4 regions of the Paenibacillus sp. 1-18 genome follow, and region 4 is predicted to be linked to each of the others. Evidence: a T-box and tRNA genes for the amino acid it is inferred to sense, from the RefSeq annotation. Region 4 holds a T-box; the other regions hold tRNA genes.
The links. A T-box is a leader RNA that pairs with one kind of tRNA and senses whether it is charged. The one in region 4 lies ahead of leuS (leucine--tRNA ligase), so its partner is inferred to be a tRNA-Leu.
Positions count from the first base shown of each region.

Region 1: it has a tRNA-Leu gene. The T-box ahead of leuS (leucine--tRNA ligase) is inferred to sense a tRNA for this amino acid. The anticodon was not compared.
Region 2: it has a tRNA-Leu gene. The T-box ahead of leuS (leucine--tRNA ligase) is inferred to sense a tRNA for this amino acid. The anticodon was not compared.
Region 3: it has a tRNA-Leu gene. The T-box ahead of leuS (leucine--tRNA ligase) is inferred to sense a tRNA for this amino acid. The anticodon was not compared.

Region 1 is NZ_ASSB01000197.1:24,908-29,103, reverse strand. It holds gene L693_RS0112300 (hypothetical protein) at 1-392, shown strand, start outside; gene L693_RS0112295 (GNAT family N-acetyltransferase) at 470-976, shown strand; gene L693_RS0112290 (N-acetyltransferase) at 1,085-1,519, opposite strand; tRNA gene L693_RS0112285 (tRNA-Leu) at 1,900-1,984, shown strand; gene glyA (serine hydroxymethyltransferase) at 2,668-3,921, shown strand; gene hemL (glutamate-1-semialdehyde 2,1-aminomutase) at 3,934-4,196, shown strand, end outside.
Region 2 is NZ_ASSB01000360.1:40,427-44,622, reverse strand. It holds gene L693_RS0124610 (xanthine phosphoribosyltransferase) at 1-39, shown strand, start outside; gene L693_RS0124605 (hypothetical protein) at 143-487, shown strand; gene L693_RS0124600 (hypothetical protein) at 626-850, shown strand; gene L693_RS0124595 (carboxymuconolactone decarboxylase family protein) at 969-1,298, shown strand; gene L693_RS0124590 (hypothetical protein) at 1,456-1,995, opposite strand; tRNA gene L693_RS0124585 (tRNA-Leu) at 2,217-2,301, shown strand; gene shc (squalene--hopene cyclase) at 2,566-4,196, shown strand, end outside.
Region 3 is NZ_ASSB01000016.1:1,350-5,545, forward strand. It holds gene L693_RS0100795 (helix-turn-helix domain-containing protein) at 1-316, shown strand, start outside; gene L693_RS0100800 (hypothetical protein) at 454-675, opposite strand; gene L693_RS0100805 (urease accessory UreF family protein) at 1,001-1,756, opposite strand; tRNA gene L693_RS0100810 (tRNA-Leu) at 2,000-2,082, shown strand; cyclic di-AMP (ydaO/yuaA leader) riboswitch at 2,632-2,804, shown strand; gene L693_RS0100815 (hypothetical protein) at 2,920-3,315, shown strand; gene kdpF (K(+)-transporting ATPase subunit F) at 3,470-3,547, shown strand; gene kdpA (potassium-transporting ATPase subunit KdpA) at 3,697-4,196, shown strand, end outside.
Region 4 is NZ_ASSB01000292.1:35,812-40,007, reverse strand. It holds gene L693_RS0118165 (CvfB family protein) at 1-905, shown strand, start outside; gene L693_RS0118160 (class I SAM-dependent DNA methyltransferase) at 909-1,682, shown strand; gene L693_RS0118155 (tautomerase family protein) at 1,774-2,160, opposite strand; T-box leader at 2,336-2,593, shown strand; gene leuS (leucine--tRNA ligase) at 2,655-4,196, shown strand, end outside.

The sequences.
Region 1 (4,196 bases), on a different contig from region 4:
TGTCGCGTGAATTTGCTGTACAGTTCAGACTGAGGGAACACCCGAGTGTAACGGCAGAAATTCACCTAAAAGCGGATCTAAGCAATCTGGCAGCAGAAATTTTAGAAATCGAAGATCAAATTCCGGGGTGTAGCTTATTACTGCGTTTTAATAAGGAGATTCATGAGATTGAGACACAATGTAGCCGAATAGAGGATATACTGACCGAAATTTGGAAGCCCGATCTTCGGCCAGTACAAACACTTAGTTTAATTTATGGAGAAAAGGCTTCTACATATCACAACAGGATTGAACTCCGGTTTTCCAGACAAATTAACGAAGATCAGATGGAGGATATTCCAGAGTTGCTGGAACATATTTTGCTGACGCTTGTGGAATTGAACAAGGTCTAAAATGCTAGACTTCCTCGTAACAGGACATGGGCTTTACTATTGAGGAATTAGGCGGAAAGGAGTCTGGAGGTCATAAAATGAATGAACACGATTTCTCTGAAATATATGCGATCATGGAAGTTTCTTTTCCAGAATCAGAATGCAGGACATTTGATTCACAAAAAGCTTTATTGAAACATCCTGGCTATCGCATCATTACTGAGAAGAATGAGCAAGGCAATACGGTTGCTTTTTTGGCAGGCTGGGATTTTACGCAGTTTCGGTTTGTAGAGCATATTGCGGTGGATTCGAGTATACGTGGTGGCGGGTTAGGTAAAAAGCTCATGAGCAGGTTTATCTCAGAGTCTGATAAACCGGTGGTGCTGGAGGTTGAACCGCCAGTGGATGAATGGACTCGGAGAAGAATCGGTTTTTATGAACGTTTGGGGTTCCATTTGAACCATTTTGAGTATGTGCAGCCTCCTTTAAGAGAAGGACAGGCCGATTTGAGGCTTCAAATTATGAGTTATCCAGTTGAACTGTCAGAACAGGAGTTTGCTCCGTATAAACAGCTTTTATATACCGAGGTTTATGGGCTTAAATAAGAGACTATATAGTCAGTTATATTATATAAAAGTAAAAGGCTCTGCTTATGCCGTATTTCTACGGGAGCAGAGCCTTTTACTTTATTGGGCTGGAGATGCTCGATTATGTTAGTGTCTTGACCAAGTCATAACAAACTCTTTTTCACCCGTTTCTGAATCAACAGCTTCTTCTTGAATGATAAATCCATTTTTAGTATAGAAGTTGAATGCTTTTGTGTTCGACTGGTATACCTTTAATTGAATCTCGTCATGTTGCTGCTTGACCCAGTTCAGTAGCAGCTTACCATAGCCGTTTCTTTGAGAACCAACACGTACAAACAGAGCCGCTAAATATCCATCGATCATGGAAATGAAGCCGCCAATGGTATGAACATCCTGTATGATAACGTAGTTTTGGGCGAGAGGCAGGTATCTGTTCTCCATCTCGGTAACTTGTGATGTCCAATATTGCGGAGCAATAAAACAATGGGCTTCTATAGAAGCATCCAGCCAGATGGCTGCCAGTTCCTTGAATTCTTCCACTTTCGCTAGTCTAATAGACATGGCATCGCCTCTTTTCACAGTATGTATCTTATCGATCATTAAGTATGCTGTTGAAAATAAAAAAGACCGTCCGTGGACGGCCTTTCTACCCGTGGCGCTTGCTAAAGCCTTGATCCGTATCCCGCGCCTCCGCCAACCCTGAGAATTAGAGAATGACAGGTCGGGTAAGGGATACGCTCAACATATGATTACTAATGTTGACGCACCTCCTTTCCTGATGTATTCATCTTACCATATATGGTGTGTATTATCCAGTTCTTTTGTATATTTTCAGGGATCATTTATAAAAAATATAATATAAAAATCACTTGATTTTATAGTCTATGAGAGATATAATCTTAATTACGGTGATTGAAAATATCATCATGAATACACAATATGCGGTCGTGGCGGAATTGGCAGACGCGCACGGTTCAGGTCCGTGTGGGCTAACCCCCCGTGGAGGTTCGAGTCCTCTCGACCGCATCATTTTATTGATGACAGGTTTCTGATCTGCTTTTTCTGGCAGAGCAGGAACCTTTTTATTATTTAATATCTTTAAGCTAAGTGCTCATCACCTGGACAGAAGAAAGCTTGGAACTGTAATCCAAATGAGCGTAGACATTAGTTGTAATTCCTACCATCGACACTTTAATTATAACAGGAGGAAACAGGGCTATCTCGTCGTTGACGAGCCTTGATTGGGGTGCATTCATTTTCGCCCCAATGTAGGCGATTCCGCAGCCCTTCATTATTCCGGATGATTCGCAAGCATCTTTCCCACGAAGTTTCTCTCCAAGAATGTCCCGAACATACCCCCTCTCTCTAGCAGACTAAGCCTTTGCATGGGAGAGGGGCTTTACATTCTTCAAACCATAGATGAATCCTATTGAAATGATAATAATTATTGGATTGAACGATACCATTGATCAGATTATTCTAAATAGAAATAGAATTCAATATTCGCAAGGAATTGAGTGTCATTAACGATCACTGCCAAGCGAATTCGGATCCCATTTCATATTCCCGGTTGCAAGAAAGGAGCAGGGATGTTACATCTTGCAACACATGGAAGTCGGCCTTCCCATTAAAGGCATGGAAGGTTTAATTGCTCGGAACGTTAAAGTCGTCGTTGAGACGAAAAGCGATAAGCTAAAGGGGGCGTCAGAATGAATCATTTAGATCAACAAGATCCTGCAATAGCCGAAGCGATCCGGCAGGAGCTGGAACGGCAACACAATAAAATCGAATTGATCGCTTCTGAGAATTTTGTAAGCCGAGCGGTCATGGAGACAATGAGCACGGTCCTGACCAACAAATATGCGGAAGGCTATCCCGGAAAAAGGTATTACGGGGGTTGTGAATACGTAGATCTCGTTGAAGATCTGGCCAGGAATAGGGTCAAGGAGCTGTTCGGCGCAGAGCATGCCAATGTTCAGCCTCATTCGGGAGCCCAGGCTAACATGGCCGTTTATTTCGCTTCGGTAAAATCGGGAGATACGATTCTCGGTATGAACCTGGCACACGGCGGCCACTTGACGCATGGAAGCCCCGTGAACGCTTCCGGAATGATGTATAACTTTGTCCCTTATGGGGTTAATGCTCAAACCTTCCGCATCGATTTTGATGAAGTTCGAAAGCTTGCTCATCGGCATAAGCCCAGAATGATTGTCGTAGGCGCAAGCGCTTATCCTCGCACGATCGAGTTTGAGCCATTTGCCCAAATTGCCGAGGAGGTAGGCGCATTATTTCTCGTGGATATGGCCCATATTGCGGGCATCGTAGCCGCTGGTCTACACCCGAATCCTGTTCCACACGCTCACTTTGTCACGACAACCACTCACAAAACCTTGCGTGGGCCGAGAGGAGGAGTTATCTTATGTCGTAATTCCTGGGCGCAAGCGATCGACAAAGCGGTATTTCCAACTACCCAAGGCGGTCCGTTTATGCATATCATCGCGGCTAAGGCCGTGGCATTCGGCGAGAACGCCCAGCCTGAATACAAGCTATATATGCAACGCGTTATTCAGAACGCCAGACTGCTCGCGGAAAAGTTAATGGAGGCAGGTTTGCAAGTCGTCTCGGGCGGCACGGACAATCATCTAATCCTTCTGGATTTGCGCAATATCGGACTGACCGGACAAGCGGCCCAGCAATTGCTGGACGATATCGGAATCACGGTCAATAAGAACGCGATTCCTTTTGATCCGACAAGTCCTCGCGTCACGAGCGGCATTCGACTAGGAACACCCGCAGCGACCACCAGGGGGATGGGAGCTGAAGAAATGAACGAAATTGCCGTCATTATTGCGGAGACCTTAAAACAATCTCAACGTTCAGACATAAGGGAACAAATGAGAGGCAAGGTGAAAGACATTACGTCTCGATTCCCTTTATACAAGAACGAAATGATCAGGAATTAGGGAGGAGCTCCTATGAAGCGTAACACTTCTTGCGCCCAAGAAGCATTTTTGGAAGCAAATCGGGTGATTCCGGGCGGGGTGAACAGCCCGGTTCGCGCGTTTACTAGCGTTGGTACGACGCCTGTATTTGTGAGCCGGGGTCAGGGGGCTCGTGTTTGGGACATCGATGGGAACGAATATATCGATTACATCGGCTCATGGGGGCCGTTAATTCTGGGTCACGCTCATCCGAAGGTGGTCGAGTCTATTCAAATGGCGGCGATTCAAGGGACAAG
Region 2 (4,196 bases), on a different contig from region 4:
TCATCGCTGGCTGACGGTAAGATTGAGTTTGCTGAATAGTAACAATTCAGCAGCTCATGATCCGGATTTCTAATAATAACCTTTGCATGTGCCTCAATTTCGCTTATAATATAGTTAAGGTTTTGGGAGAGGAGGCAGCAACATGGGGAAAGAACAATTGACCGAACAGTTTTTTCTGGAAAAACTGGCAGCGGCTAAAGTACATTTTGAACGCGCCTTGGATTGTAAGCATACGGAATTCGACGATTTATATCCCTATATGATTGAACATCCTCAGTTTTTTTGGTATAAACGCTATGTGGCCTGGTCGGAGTTATTGACGTTGGTTAACCTATGCGAGGAATTGTCCTTCTCTTGGAAAGAAGAATTTACTGCCCACCAAGTGGAGTATGTAGATCAGCGAGTGTTGTCTGCACAAGTGCTGGACTTCTGGTACGAGAAGAACGATACAAAAGAACACGATCACAGTGTAAATCAGTCGGGATAATTTGTCGCTCTGTTGGCAATCCATATAAGTAGTAAGAGAGAAGAGACCTAAGTGATTCGTTTAGGTCTCTTTTTAAGCTATTTAATTGCATATATTGCTGTTCGTTATACCAAATAAAGTGTGTAAGGGGGGACAAGGATGATTTTAGATGAAGAATTGGATGCCTATCGACTTTCCGGTGAGAAGGTACGTGTCGTGCGTGATGGATTGGAGTCCAACGATGTCATTGGCATTGTTTTAGCGTGGGATGATGAGCAAGTACTTATTCGCCGCCAGAATCGACGTGTGGTCAAGCTGGATCGCAGCTATACATATCAGCCGTTCAGTGAGCCGCGTTACAATCCGGTAGAACTGGATAATTAGAGGCATGTGCTTCGATAATTGGTTGAATATCATTGGTTGGTGGCTCATCAGCATACAGAAACTCCAAACCGGACACAGTAATGAAGAATAACTCAACATGAGAGGACGTGCTGTGTCAATGACTGTTATGAATGAAAAAGTACATGCTTACAAGGATCAAATCAGCCATTTGGAAGAAAAGCTGCCGGAGGTAGTCCATGCATATCATCGTTTCACTGGAGAGTGCTTTCAAGCCGGGAGTCTAGATGAGAAAACCAAGCAACTGATTGCGCTCGGCATTGGTTTATTTGCTAACAATGAGGTATGCACCTTTTATCATGTGGACGAGGCTCGATCCAAGGGAGCAAGTGACCAGGAGATTATGGAGACCATTGCTGTAGCTGCAGCGGTAGGCGGAGGACACGCACTTAGCCAAGGGGTTACACGTGTACAGAATGCACTGCAATAAAGCGAATGATTTATGGGAATTCTTTATACACCGTTCATAGCGGTTAAAATGGATAACGATAGCTGATGATTATGTAAAGAAGCTTCCGAGCACGTTATGGGGTTAGTCCTGTGGTGTGCCTGCGGAAGCTTCTTTTGTTTGTGGGCTGTTGCGGGGATTATGCACTTCCACTTGCGGCAGGAGCAGCAGAGCGAAGCGGTTTATGCTTATAGGCCGAGGAGGGGGTAACCAGACTCCGTTCAACGAACCGTAGGGGCTTGGAAGTTGAGCGGCTGTCTGGAGACTCGGGGTGATGTTTTTCGGGTAAAGGGAAGGCAGCTGTATGAGGCATAGAGGTTGAGAGCCCGAGATAAGCACGCATTCGTTCATACATTTCTTTGCGGAATGCGGGCATAGCCATACTGAACTGATTTTTGATCCCCTTACTTATATAGGTGGCGTGAACGCCTGAGTGGTTTTGTTGTATATCCAGAACACGAATATGACATTTATTGAATTCATGTTTTACTTCCGATAGTAAGATTCCGGTACGATCTACTCCTGCGTTGATCATTTCGACATAAAGACCAGGTGTTTTCAGGACACCGCTCTCTTCAAGAATCAGACTGTCCCGCTCAAATACTTTTTGAATAAAGGTCAGGAGCAGATAACTTTTTACAAGAGACAATTCATTCTGAACAGTAGCTGAAGAGATCATAACCATTCACCGCCTTAGGGAAATAGAATGATAAATCATATCTGAATGAATAAATAGGGAACCTATGTTCTACAGAACCCGTGTTCCTATTTTAACTCATTATTCCTTATTTATCAAGAAGAATTAAAAAACATAAAAGGTTTGACATCTTGATATGAGCATGGTATGATCTATTTTGTCGCTAAGAAAGTTATCTTTCGAAGACATACGACAACATATATGCGGTCGTGGCGGAATTGGCAGACGCGCACGGTTCAGGTCCGTGTGGGCTAACCCCCCGTGGAGGTTCGAGTCCTCTCGACCGCATTATCTTAAGAATGAACAAGCTCTTGATTTCCTTATGTGGAGATTCAGGAGCTTTTTTGCATATCCGGAATCTGCAAAGCGGTGCTCATCACATGGGCCGAAGACATTTTCAAGCTGTAGATAAGCATAAATGTTCGCCGTAGTAGAATAATCGCTATGTCCCAGTCATTCCTGAATTTCCTTTAAGCTGATAAGCCGTACATCATTTCCTCATACCGACGTTCATATAATGTACATCATGACGTTATTTGGAGGTACAAGAGAATGGGGGATATACAGAGCGCGGTCAATGAGGGGTTAAGGAAGCTGAGGGACTTTTTCGTGCGACGTCAGCATCAAGATGGATCATGGCATTTTTGCTTTGAGAATGGGGTGACGATGGATGCTTATGTGATCATCCTCTTTAGGATATTGGATATACAAAATGAAGAGCTGATCCGGCGTCTTCATGATCGCATTCTTGCAGAGCAGCAGCCGGAAGGCTGTTGGCGTTGGTACCGGGATGAGCAAGAAGGTAATTTATCCGCTTCCGTTGATGCCTATTATGCCCTGCTCTATTCCGGGTACAGTGAACCGACGGACGAGTCAATGGAGCAGGCCAGACGTTACATTCAATCGCAAGGTGGACCGGGGAAATCGAACAGCATTCTGACAAAGTCGATTCTCGCTGCAACAGGGCAGCGCAAATGGCCTGCATCAATCTCGTCTATACCGCTGGAGATCATCCTTTTTCCTGCCTATATGCCTATCAATCTGTATGAATTCTCAGGTTATTCCCGCGTCCATCTGATCCCAATGCTGATCATGGCGGATCGCAATTTTTCTATATCAACGGATAAGGCTCCCATTGTATCCGATCTGTTTGATTCACGCTATCATGACGAAGAGCCACAATCCCGGGAGCATCGGGAGATTGCGGAAAGCATCCGTATCGGTCTCAGCAGACTTCTCGGAACTCCCCGTTATATCCATGAAGCAGCTCTAAGCAAGGCGGAGCAATTCATGCTGAATCGCATCGAATCGGACGGCACCCTCTATAGTTATGCGAGTAGCACCATACTCATGGTTTTTGCTCTGCTTGCATTGGGCTATGATAAACGCCATCCACTTATTTTAAAGGCCGTTCAAGGGTTGACAAAAATGCAGTATCGCTTTGACGGTAAAGCCACCATTCAGAATTCGCCCTCAACGATCTGGGATACGGCCTTGATCTCCTATGCGCTGCAGGAGTCCAGTGTCGGCGGGGATCATGAGGCCGTGCAGCGGTCGACAGCCTATCTCTTATCCAGACAACAGGACAAAGCGGCGGATTGGAGTGTTCATAATCCGGATACGGTTCCTGGTGGCTGGGGATTCTCTGAGACCAATAGCTTAAATCCCGATGTAGACGACACAACAGCCGCATTAAGAGCGATTCACATTCTGTCCCGTACAAATCCTAAATATCGTGACTCATCCAATCGGGGGCTAAACTGGGTTATATCCATGCAAAATAAAGACGGCGGTTGGCCCGCATTTGAAAAAAACACCAATAGGAAAATGCTTACATGGATGGCTATAGATGGTGCCAAGTCTGCCGCTATCGACCCATCGGGAGCAGACCTTACTGGACGCACATTGGAATACCTCGGAAATTGTTGCGGACTCGACACGAGGCAAGATTTTATCAAACGAGGGGTCAACTGGCTGATCTCCCATCAGGAGAAGGACGGATCATGGTATGGAAGATGGGGGATTTGTTACATTTACGGTACTTGGGCGGCACTGACTGGTTTAGAGGCTACCGGGCTCCCGGCGAACCATGCTGCGATTCGAAAAGGAGCGGAATGGGTCTTGCAGATTCAGAATTCGGATGGGGGTTGGGGGGAATCCTGCACCAGTGACCGGGTGATGCA
Region 3 (4,196 bases), on a different contig from region 4:
GTTTTGTGAAAAGCTTAAAATCAGTTCAGGGAATCTTGGGGACTGGAGAAGAGGGAAAACAACGCCGGGTACGATGCATCTAATTCAGATCTCGGACTTTTTTAACGTATCGCTCGACTGGTTAATGAAAGGGATCAAGCCGGGGGAAGGCGTACTCCAGGAGCAAAAGGCTGCTTATTTTTTTGGGGTGATGGGGCCATTGAATTGCCAGGCAGAAGATCTGGAAGCGGAGGAACAGAATTTTATTTTAGAATATGTTGAGTTTGCAAAATACCGTAAGCAAAAAAAAGAGAATAATAAAACAAAGCCAGAATGATCCTTTTACTGGAGAAGGAGACTACCCAGGATTGAAAACCCGTAAAACGGACTGGCGGGTTCGAATTACGAGTTTTTTTGGGGTTGTAGGAATATATGGAGTGCCATATATGTAACTGGAACCCTTGCATGCTGGTTTTAGAGCGGTGGTGCCTCCTTATAGTCGTTATCGTCGATATTCAGAATTGCAGCAACTTGTTTTCTGTGCCTTTGTGCTTTGCGGGTGCCATGAATCAGATTGGATAAACGTGAAGGCGGAATGTTGTGTGTCTCGCAAAATGTTTTCTGATCCAATCGGAGTTCGACAAGCCGTTGTTTGATGGCCCACCCGAAGGAGGTGACAGGCATTTTGTTATTCAAGAGAAATCGCCCCTTACGGATTCTTGCGGAATAATTGGTGTGTTATAATAATCATCAGTAAACATGTTAGAATTAACCATCTAAAACCATAATACACTTTTATACGTGTTTTTACAATCGTAAATACGTTATTTCATTAAACTAATCACTTAAATAAGTGAGGATTTGCAAAATCCTGAAGTATTAGATGACCTGAATCATTCATTTAGAGCCTGTTAATGGTGTGGAATTGCGGTTATGCTTGGATAAAAAGCACTCTGCCACTTGAGGAAAGCGGTAGAGTGCTTTTAGTGTTGGCGCTAGACTGGACTGGTCAAGCGATGCATCAGGGGGATGCTGGAAGGCGTTTGGGTAAGCCGGGGGAGGGAAACAGCCCTGCTTCATTCAGTCGGCTTTTACGGCTCATATAAGGCGGCTGAGTAATGTAGGAGCTGGACCAATGTTTATGAAGCAGTTCGTGCTGAAATGTAGCTGACCCAGACACGTTGAACTTTTTCCAGGTGATGAGCAATTCGTCGGTCATGCGCTCGATGAGAGGATTTTTTTCCTCGTATGGTGTATTTAGCAGCTTGGAAGCATCTTCGACACAGAAGGATACTGCTGCGGCAAGATAGCCGTGAATAGTCTGCTCCACATCATTTCCAAGGAGCAGGTTAATCCAGGTATGAACAGTAGCGAGTGTACCAATTGCGCTGTATTGAATAAGTATGGCTTCAAGCTGGTCAAATTCAAGCCAAGGATAGAGCGCTTTGGCAAGCTTGATCAGACGCTGACCAGACAGACGTGACTCTTTCGCGTGCTGTAGAGAGGAACGTTGGGTATGCAGCAGCTTATCAATAAGAGCGATACGCCAGCCATCCTCCTGTTGAATGGCGACATACAGGCTTTTGATGGCCATGCCGTCAAGCGTTGTGAATTGAGGATACAAGTCGTTCCGCATATAATGTTCCAGGTCTTGCAGACAGGTCAAGCGCCCGTTTCGGAATAGTTCCTCCAATCCGTAAGTACGGGTAAAGCCGCCGACGGGTAGGGAAGAGTCCAACAATAATGCGTAATTTAGTAAGCGATTGCCTTTATGCAGGGTGGTTCGCCTCCTTGAGATGAGTAATGATGTTATATTATTTAACCTTAAAATCAGTTTATTAGAATTTATTAAAGTTTCATGTAATATATATTCACATTTATATTGCTAAAATGTCAAATTAAATATTTTATAGCTTTTATATGTTACTTAATATTACATATAAAATAATTATTAAAATTGGGTTTACAAATATAAGCTATGGGAGTATAATAAATCCGTTGCCTCAAAACATTATGATTTGCGGTCGTGGTGGAATGGCAGACACGCTATCTTGAGGGGGTAGTGGGCGTACGCCCGTGGAGGTTCGAGTCCTCTCGACCGCATTATATGTAAGACATGATTACAAATAGCAATAACCCAAAAAAGCATCCTGACACGTTTTGCGTGAAGGGGTGCTTTTTTTGTTTTAAACGAATCTTATTTATCCCGCAAGAGCTTTTCAATATCTTCTGCCAGCTTACCGGAGTTGCAAGTCGCAATAGATGTAACGTGTGTTTTGTTATTGTAAAATCGCATTTTGTTCAAAACGGTAAATTGCGCAGCAAATAGAGCGAATTGCTGTGCTTCTCATCGTAAAAGCAGGCTCAATCGGCGTTTATCTGGTGCATATAGCACATTTACTTTCGCTTTTACAATAAAAGGACAAAACTCGTCCCATTACGCCAATATTGACATGCCTTTCATTTTTAAAAAGGGGTGAAAAACAGAGATTCAAGGAGATGGGAGAAGCATAGTCATTTTGTAAGCGTTATTATTGATCTTTTGTGCTCCAAAGAACGATTATAACCCCACAGGTGAGCTTTACAGTGTTCCTTGTGCGGGTGTATGATTCAAGACGTAATTTCAATTAACAAGAATGAATGCAGCAACGAATTATTTAAGCGCTGAATTTTGCAAATGCAAGAGCGGGGGAACCAATCGGGATTAATTAGGCTCTGGAAGCCGTGGTCTCATGGGGTGAATTTTCTGGCCAAGTGCCAGAAATAGGGCGACTCTCACGTCCAAATCCGACAGCTAACCTCGTAAGCGTACAGGGAGAGGCAACAAACCGCCGTGTGCAGCCATGGTTTATTTTATCATGGATATGTAAGAAGCCGGAGGAAAGCCTTTTTCCTTCGGCTTCTTTTTGTTGTCTTTTTATACCGGGAGAGGAGCTACTGATGGAAGGTCGGTTAATTATTGTCACTGCACCGAATGAAGCGGGCAGAAGTTTTGTGAAGTTGCTCATGTTCAAAAAACTGGCGTTTGCGGTACTCACCAATAGCGCTCAGGAGGAACGACAGCTCAAAAAAATGGGTGTGGAGCACATTGTACGCATCAATACGATGCAAGCGGGAAAATGGAATTTTCCCAAAAAAGAAATTGGCAGCGTGTATTTGTTCGAAAACAGCTTGAATCTGACTTGCCGTTTCCTGCAAATATGTCGGCCACTGACATCAGATTTGATCTATGTCATCACGCACGGCTGCAATCCACAAGGAATTTATCGGGGATTGGGAGCGGATCATGTGATTTACACATTGAACGGAGAGGTGGGTTTTCTGCTGAACGGATAAGCGCTTATAACATAGTTGTTTTATGATTTTTTATACGGGAGGGCTTGAACATGATGGATATATACATGCTGCTCGTGCTGGCTGTGAGTTATGGAGCGATACTGCTATTTGTACGCTGGTGTGATGCGCAGACCTCTAAAGGAGGGCGAAAAGGATGATTGTTGTGCTTGCGCTCACGGCTATGGTGTTGGTGTATTTAATCTACGCGCTCCTGAACCCTGAAAAGTTCTAATCAGCTATAAGATGAAGCGGACAAGAACAGCAGATCATGGATCAGGCTTCACAGATGGCGGTTTGGCGTAAACGTGTGCATTCGATTGGTGGTCTGAGTCAGGTCTGTTGTTCTACACACGCAGGAGCATTTTGAAGGAGGAATAGAGGATGGAGCTGCTGCAAATTGGGATTGTGATTGTCATATTGCTGCTCTTGGTAAAGCCAGTGGGCACTTATATGTATCATGTATTCTCGAATGAACCGAATCGGACGGATCGGATTTTTGGCGGAACGGAAAAGCTGATTTATAAGATTGTAGGCTTGAAGAAGCTGGGGAGTATGCGCTGGACTACGTATGTTATGAGCTTTCTTGCTACCAATGTCGTGCTGGTAATCATCAGCTATGTGTTGTTGCGTTTGCAAGGAATGCTTCCCGGCAATCCGGCTGGGAACGGCAATATGGAAGCTTCATTGACTTTTAACACGGTGATCAGCTTTATGACCAATACGAATCTCCAGCATTATAGTGGAGAAAGCGGACTTACGTATCTGACACAGATGGCGTTTGTCACGATGATGATGTTCACTTCGGCTGCTTCCGGATTTGCTGTTGCTGCGGCTTTTATGAGAGGATTGACGCGGCGCGGTGAAGGAATGGGCAATTTTTT
Region 4 (4,196 bases):
GTCTGATTGCTGGTACTTATGTTACCATTATGGTGGATCGTGAGGTGTCCCCTTTCGGCTACTTTCTCACCGTTGGTGAGCAGGATGTGCTGCTGCATTATACGGAGCTGACACGCGAGATTGAGGTAGGCGAACGGTTGGAGGTATTTATTTTTTACGATACAGAGGACCGTTTGGCCGCAACCATGAAAAAGCCGTTCCTGTCGCTGGGCGAAATGGCAAGGCTTGAGGTGGCTGATGTGCATCCGCGTTTGGGATGCTTCTTGGAGATGGGACTGGGCCGCCAGCTTTTGCTGCCGATTCGCGAACTGCCTGAGAACCGGGATTTGCATCCTCGGGTGGGTGACTACGTGTATGCGATCATGGAGCATGACAAGCAGGGTAGACTGCGGGCTAAGCTGGCAGGGGAGCAGGAGTTGGCCCCGTTGTGCTTCCATGCTCCTGATTCGTGGCTAAATATGTGGGTGCAGGCGACCGTGTACAAGCCGCTTCAGGTGGGCACATTTGTCCTGGTAGACGGAGGTGTGCTTGGTTTTGGGGCTATTGGTATGATTCATTCCTCGGAACGTAACCGGATGCTTCGCTTGGGCGAAGAGGTTAAGGTACGGGTCACACTTGTTCGTGAAGATGGTCGTGTCAATCTGGCAATGTCGCCGCGTAAGGAAGTGGGCCGTAATGAGGATGCAGATCGGCTGATCGCTTTTCTGAAAGAGCGCCCGGGCGGAGGTATGCCTTATTCCGACGCAACCCCGGCCGACATTATCAAGCAACGGTTCGGCATCAGTAAATCCGCCTTTAAGCGTGCGATGGGCAAGCTGATGAAGGAAGGACTGGTTACACAAAAGGAAAACTGGACCTACCTGGTGGAGAAAATGCCTAAACCGAAGGACGGGAATGAGGAATAAAAAATGGCTTCTTACCGAAAGTTTGCCTATGTGTATGATGAACTGATGCAGGATATGCCGTATCCGGACTGGTTGCGATTTGCACGGCAGGCTTGGGAACAGTACGGCATGCCGCACACGGTGGCCGAGCTGGGCTGTGGAACGGGCTCCATTACGATTCCATTGGTTAACTCGGGCTTCGAGGTGGCTGGTATCGACTTATCCTCGGATATGCTGGCGGTAGCCCGTCGTAAAATGGAAGCTACTCCGCAAGGACAACGCTTGTTTCGTGAGGGAAGCATCCGCTGGTTGCAGCAGGATATGCGGGAATGGATTTTACCGGAGCCCGTGGATTCGGTTATTTCTTTTTGCGATTGTCTGAACTATTTGCTCGAGGAAGAAGATATAACGGCTACTTTCCGCAGAACGTATGCGGGCCTTAAGCCTGGTGGAACCTTCTTGTTTGATGTACATCATCCCCAGACGTTTTTGCGTTATGATGAAGAGCAGCCCTTTGTACTGGACGAACGCTCTATTTCATATATCTGGACCTGTGCGCTGGACACGCCCCGCTGTGAAATTGAGCATCATCTCAGCATTTTTGCGAGAGCAGAAAATGAAGGACGTGATCTGTACCAGCGCTTCGAGGAAATTCATGTACAGCGTGCCTATGACCCGGACTGGATGAAGGCAGAATTGTCCAAAGCGGGTTTTCGTGATGTGAAGGTGTATGCGGATTTTGAATGGGTAGAAGCTGAGGATGACGCAGCGAGACTTTTTTATGTTGCTGTAAAATAGTGAGAGCTAGTTTATATTGAGCAAATATGAATAAGAGAAGGACGCTTTTCATGATGACATGAAGGGCGTCTTTTTGCATAAGAGCTTCAAATTATATATTTACTTTATAGTTCAGTAGAAGTTCATCACCCGGTACACCCCGAATGCCCCAATTCTGTTTCGGTGTCTCGAATATAGTAATTTCAAGATCCTGCGGGGCAATGCCTAAATCGTTAATTCTTTGGAATAGCAGCTGGATGAGGTACTTTTTAGCCTCTGTTGTTCTGCCTTCAAACACACTAATTTCAATAATGGTGTATGCCTTCGAGCGATCGTGGGCAAATATGAAGTCTTCCTGATTCATCGGGAAAAAACGATGAAACCTTTTGTCGGAGGGATATTGGAACGCATCCACCACAGCGGAGTGAATCACATCTGAAAGTTGCTCCTTGATCGGATTCAGTGCTTCTTTTATTCCGTAAACTTTAATTTGTGCCATGTCTCATCTCACCTTTCTCATCTCAACTCATCTCAATCTGGCTCGGAGCTAATTATAAAACATTTGCTTCCGTGTGTCATGTAGCAAACGAATGAAGTTGGTGTCTAGCACCAAATGTAGTCCTTATTTGACTTTTTTCGCGGTTTTCAATATAATAGTGCCATTATTAACGGTTAAACAATCGCTGATGAGGAATAGTAGTTTTGTCTGGTCATGTAGAGAGCCGGCGGGTGGTGCAAGCCGGTTGACAGCACAAAATGAACTCGCCTCGGAGATATGCGCCCAACGCAGGAACACCTTATACAGGTGCTTATATTCTGTTATTAACCCGCATCGGATCACCTCCGTTATCAGGTGCAAAGGGAGTAGAGGGCGAAGAACGCTTTCTGCTAACTAGGGTGGTACCACGGGAATATAACCTCTCGTCCCTAGCGCTGACACGCTACGGGATGCAGAGGTTTTTTTGTTGCATACCGTTTGAGGAGGAAATGACAATGACAGACACACAGCCGAAGCACGGCTATCAACCGCAAAGTATTGAACCAAAATGGCAGAAATATTGGGATGAGAACAAGACGTTTCGTACCGGGGAAGAGCCGGGCAAACCGAAGTTTTATGCTTTGGATATGTTCCCGTATCCGTCTGGAGCCGGTCTGCACGTAGGCCACCCGGAGGGTTACACGGCGACGGATATTGTTTCACGCTATAAGAGAATGCGCGGCTACAACGTACTGCACCCGATGGGTTGGGACGCCTTCGGTCTGCCTGCCGAGCAGCATGCGCTGGATACAGGTGAGCACCCACGTGAAATTACGGTTAAAAACGTAAATAACTTCCGCCGCCAGATCAAATCGCTCGGTTTTTCGTACGACTGGGAGCGTGAAATCAGCACAACTGATCCTGATTACTACAAATGGACACAATGGATTTTTATCCAATTGTATAAGCGCGGTCTTGCTTATGTAGCTGAAGTACCCGTGAACTGGTGTCCTGCGCTGGGAACAGTGCTGGCGAACGAAGAAGTAATTGACGGTAAGAGTGAGCGCGGCGGTCATCCGGTCATCCGTAAACCAATGCGTCAATGGATGCTGAAAATTACCGAATACGCGGATCGTCTGCTGGATGATCTGGAGGAGCTGGATTGGTCCGAGAGCATTAAGGATATGCAGCGGAACTGGATCGGTAAATCTACCGGGGCAGAGGTTCATTTTCCAATTGAAGGCCATGACAAGCAGCTGACGGTATTTACAACCCGTCCGGATACGCTGTTCGGTGCAAGCTACTGTGTGCTGGCCCCAGAGCAAGAGCTGGTGGAAATCATCACTACACCTGAGCAAAAGGATGCTGTAAATCAATATCGTGAGCAAGCTGCTCGTAAAAGCGATCTGGAGCGTACGGATCTGGCTAAGGATAAAACAGGCGTTTTTACAGGTGCATATGCGGTGAATCCTGTGAACGGTGAAAAGCTGCCGATCTGGATTGCTGACTATGTGCTGGCAGGCTACGGAACAGGCGCAATTATGGCTGTACCGGGTCACGATACACGTGACTGGGAATTTGCCAAGAAATTCGGATTGAAAATCACGGAGGTTGTCCAAGGTGGAGACGTGGCTAATGAGCCATACACCGAGGATGGTCCGCACGTCAACTCAGGTCCACTGAATGGACTTACCAATGAGGAAGCTATTCCAAAAATGATCGAATGGCTGGAAGCCGAGGGTAAAGGACAGGGAAAAGTAACCTACCGTCTGCGTGACTGGCTGTTTAGCCGTCAACGCTATTGGGGTGAGCCGATTCCGGTAATTCATCTGGAGGATGGCACGATCAAAACGATTCCTGAGGATCAACTGCCACTCATGCTGCCGGAGATGGACAACATCAAGCCTTCAGGCACGGGTGAATCCCCATTGGCCAATGCAAAAGAATGGGTAGAAACCATTGATCCTGAGACAGGCATGAAAGCACGTCGCGAGACCAACACGATGCCGCAATGGGCGGGAAGCTGCTGGTACTATCTGCGCTTTATTGATCCAAAA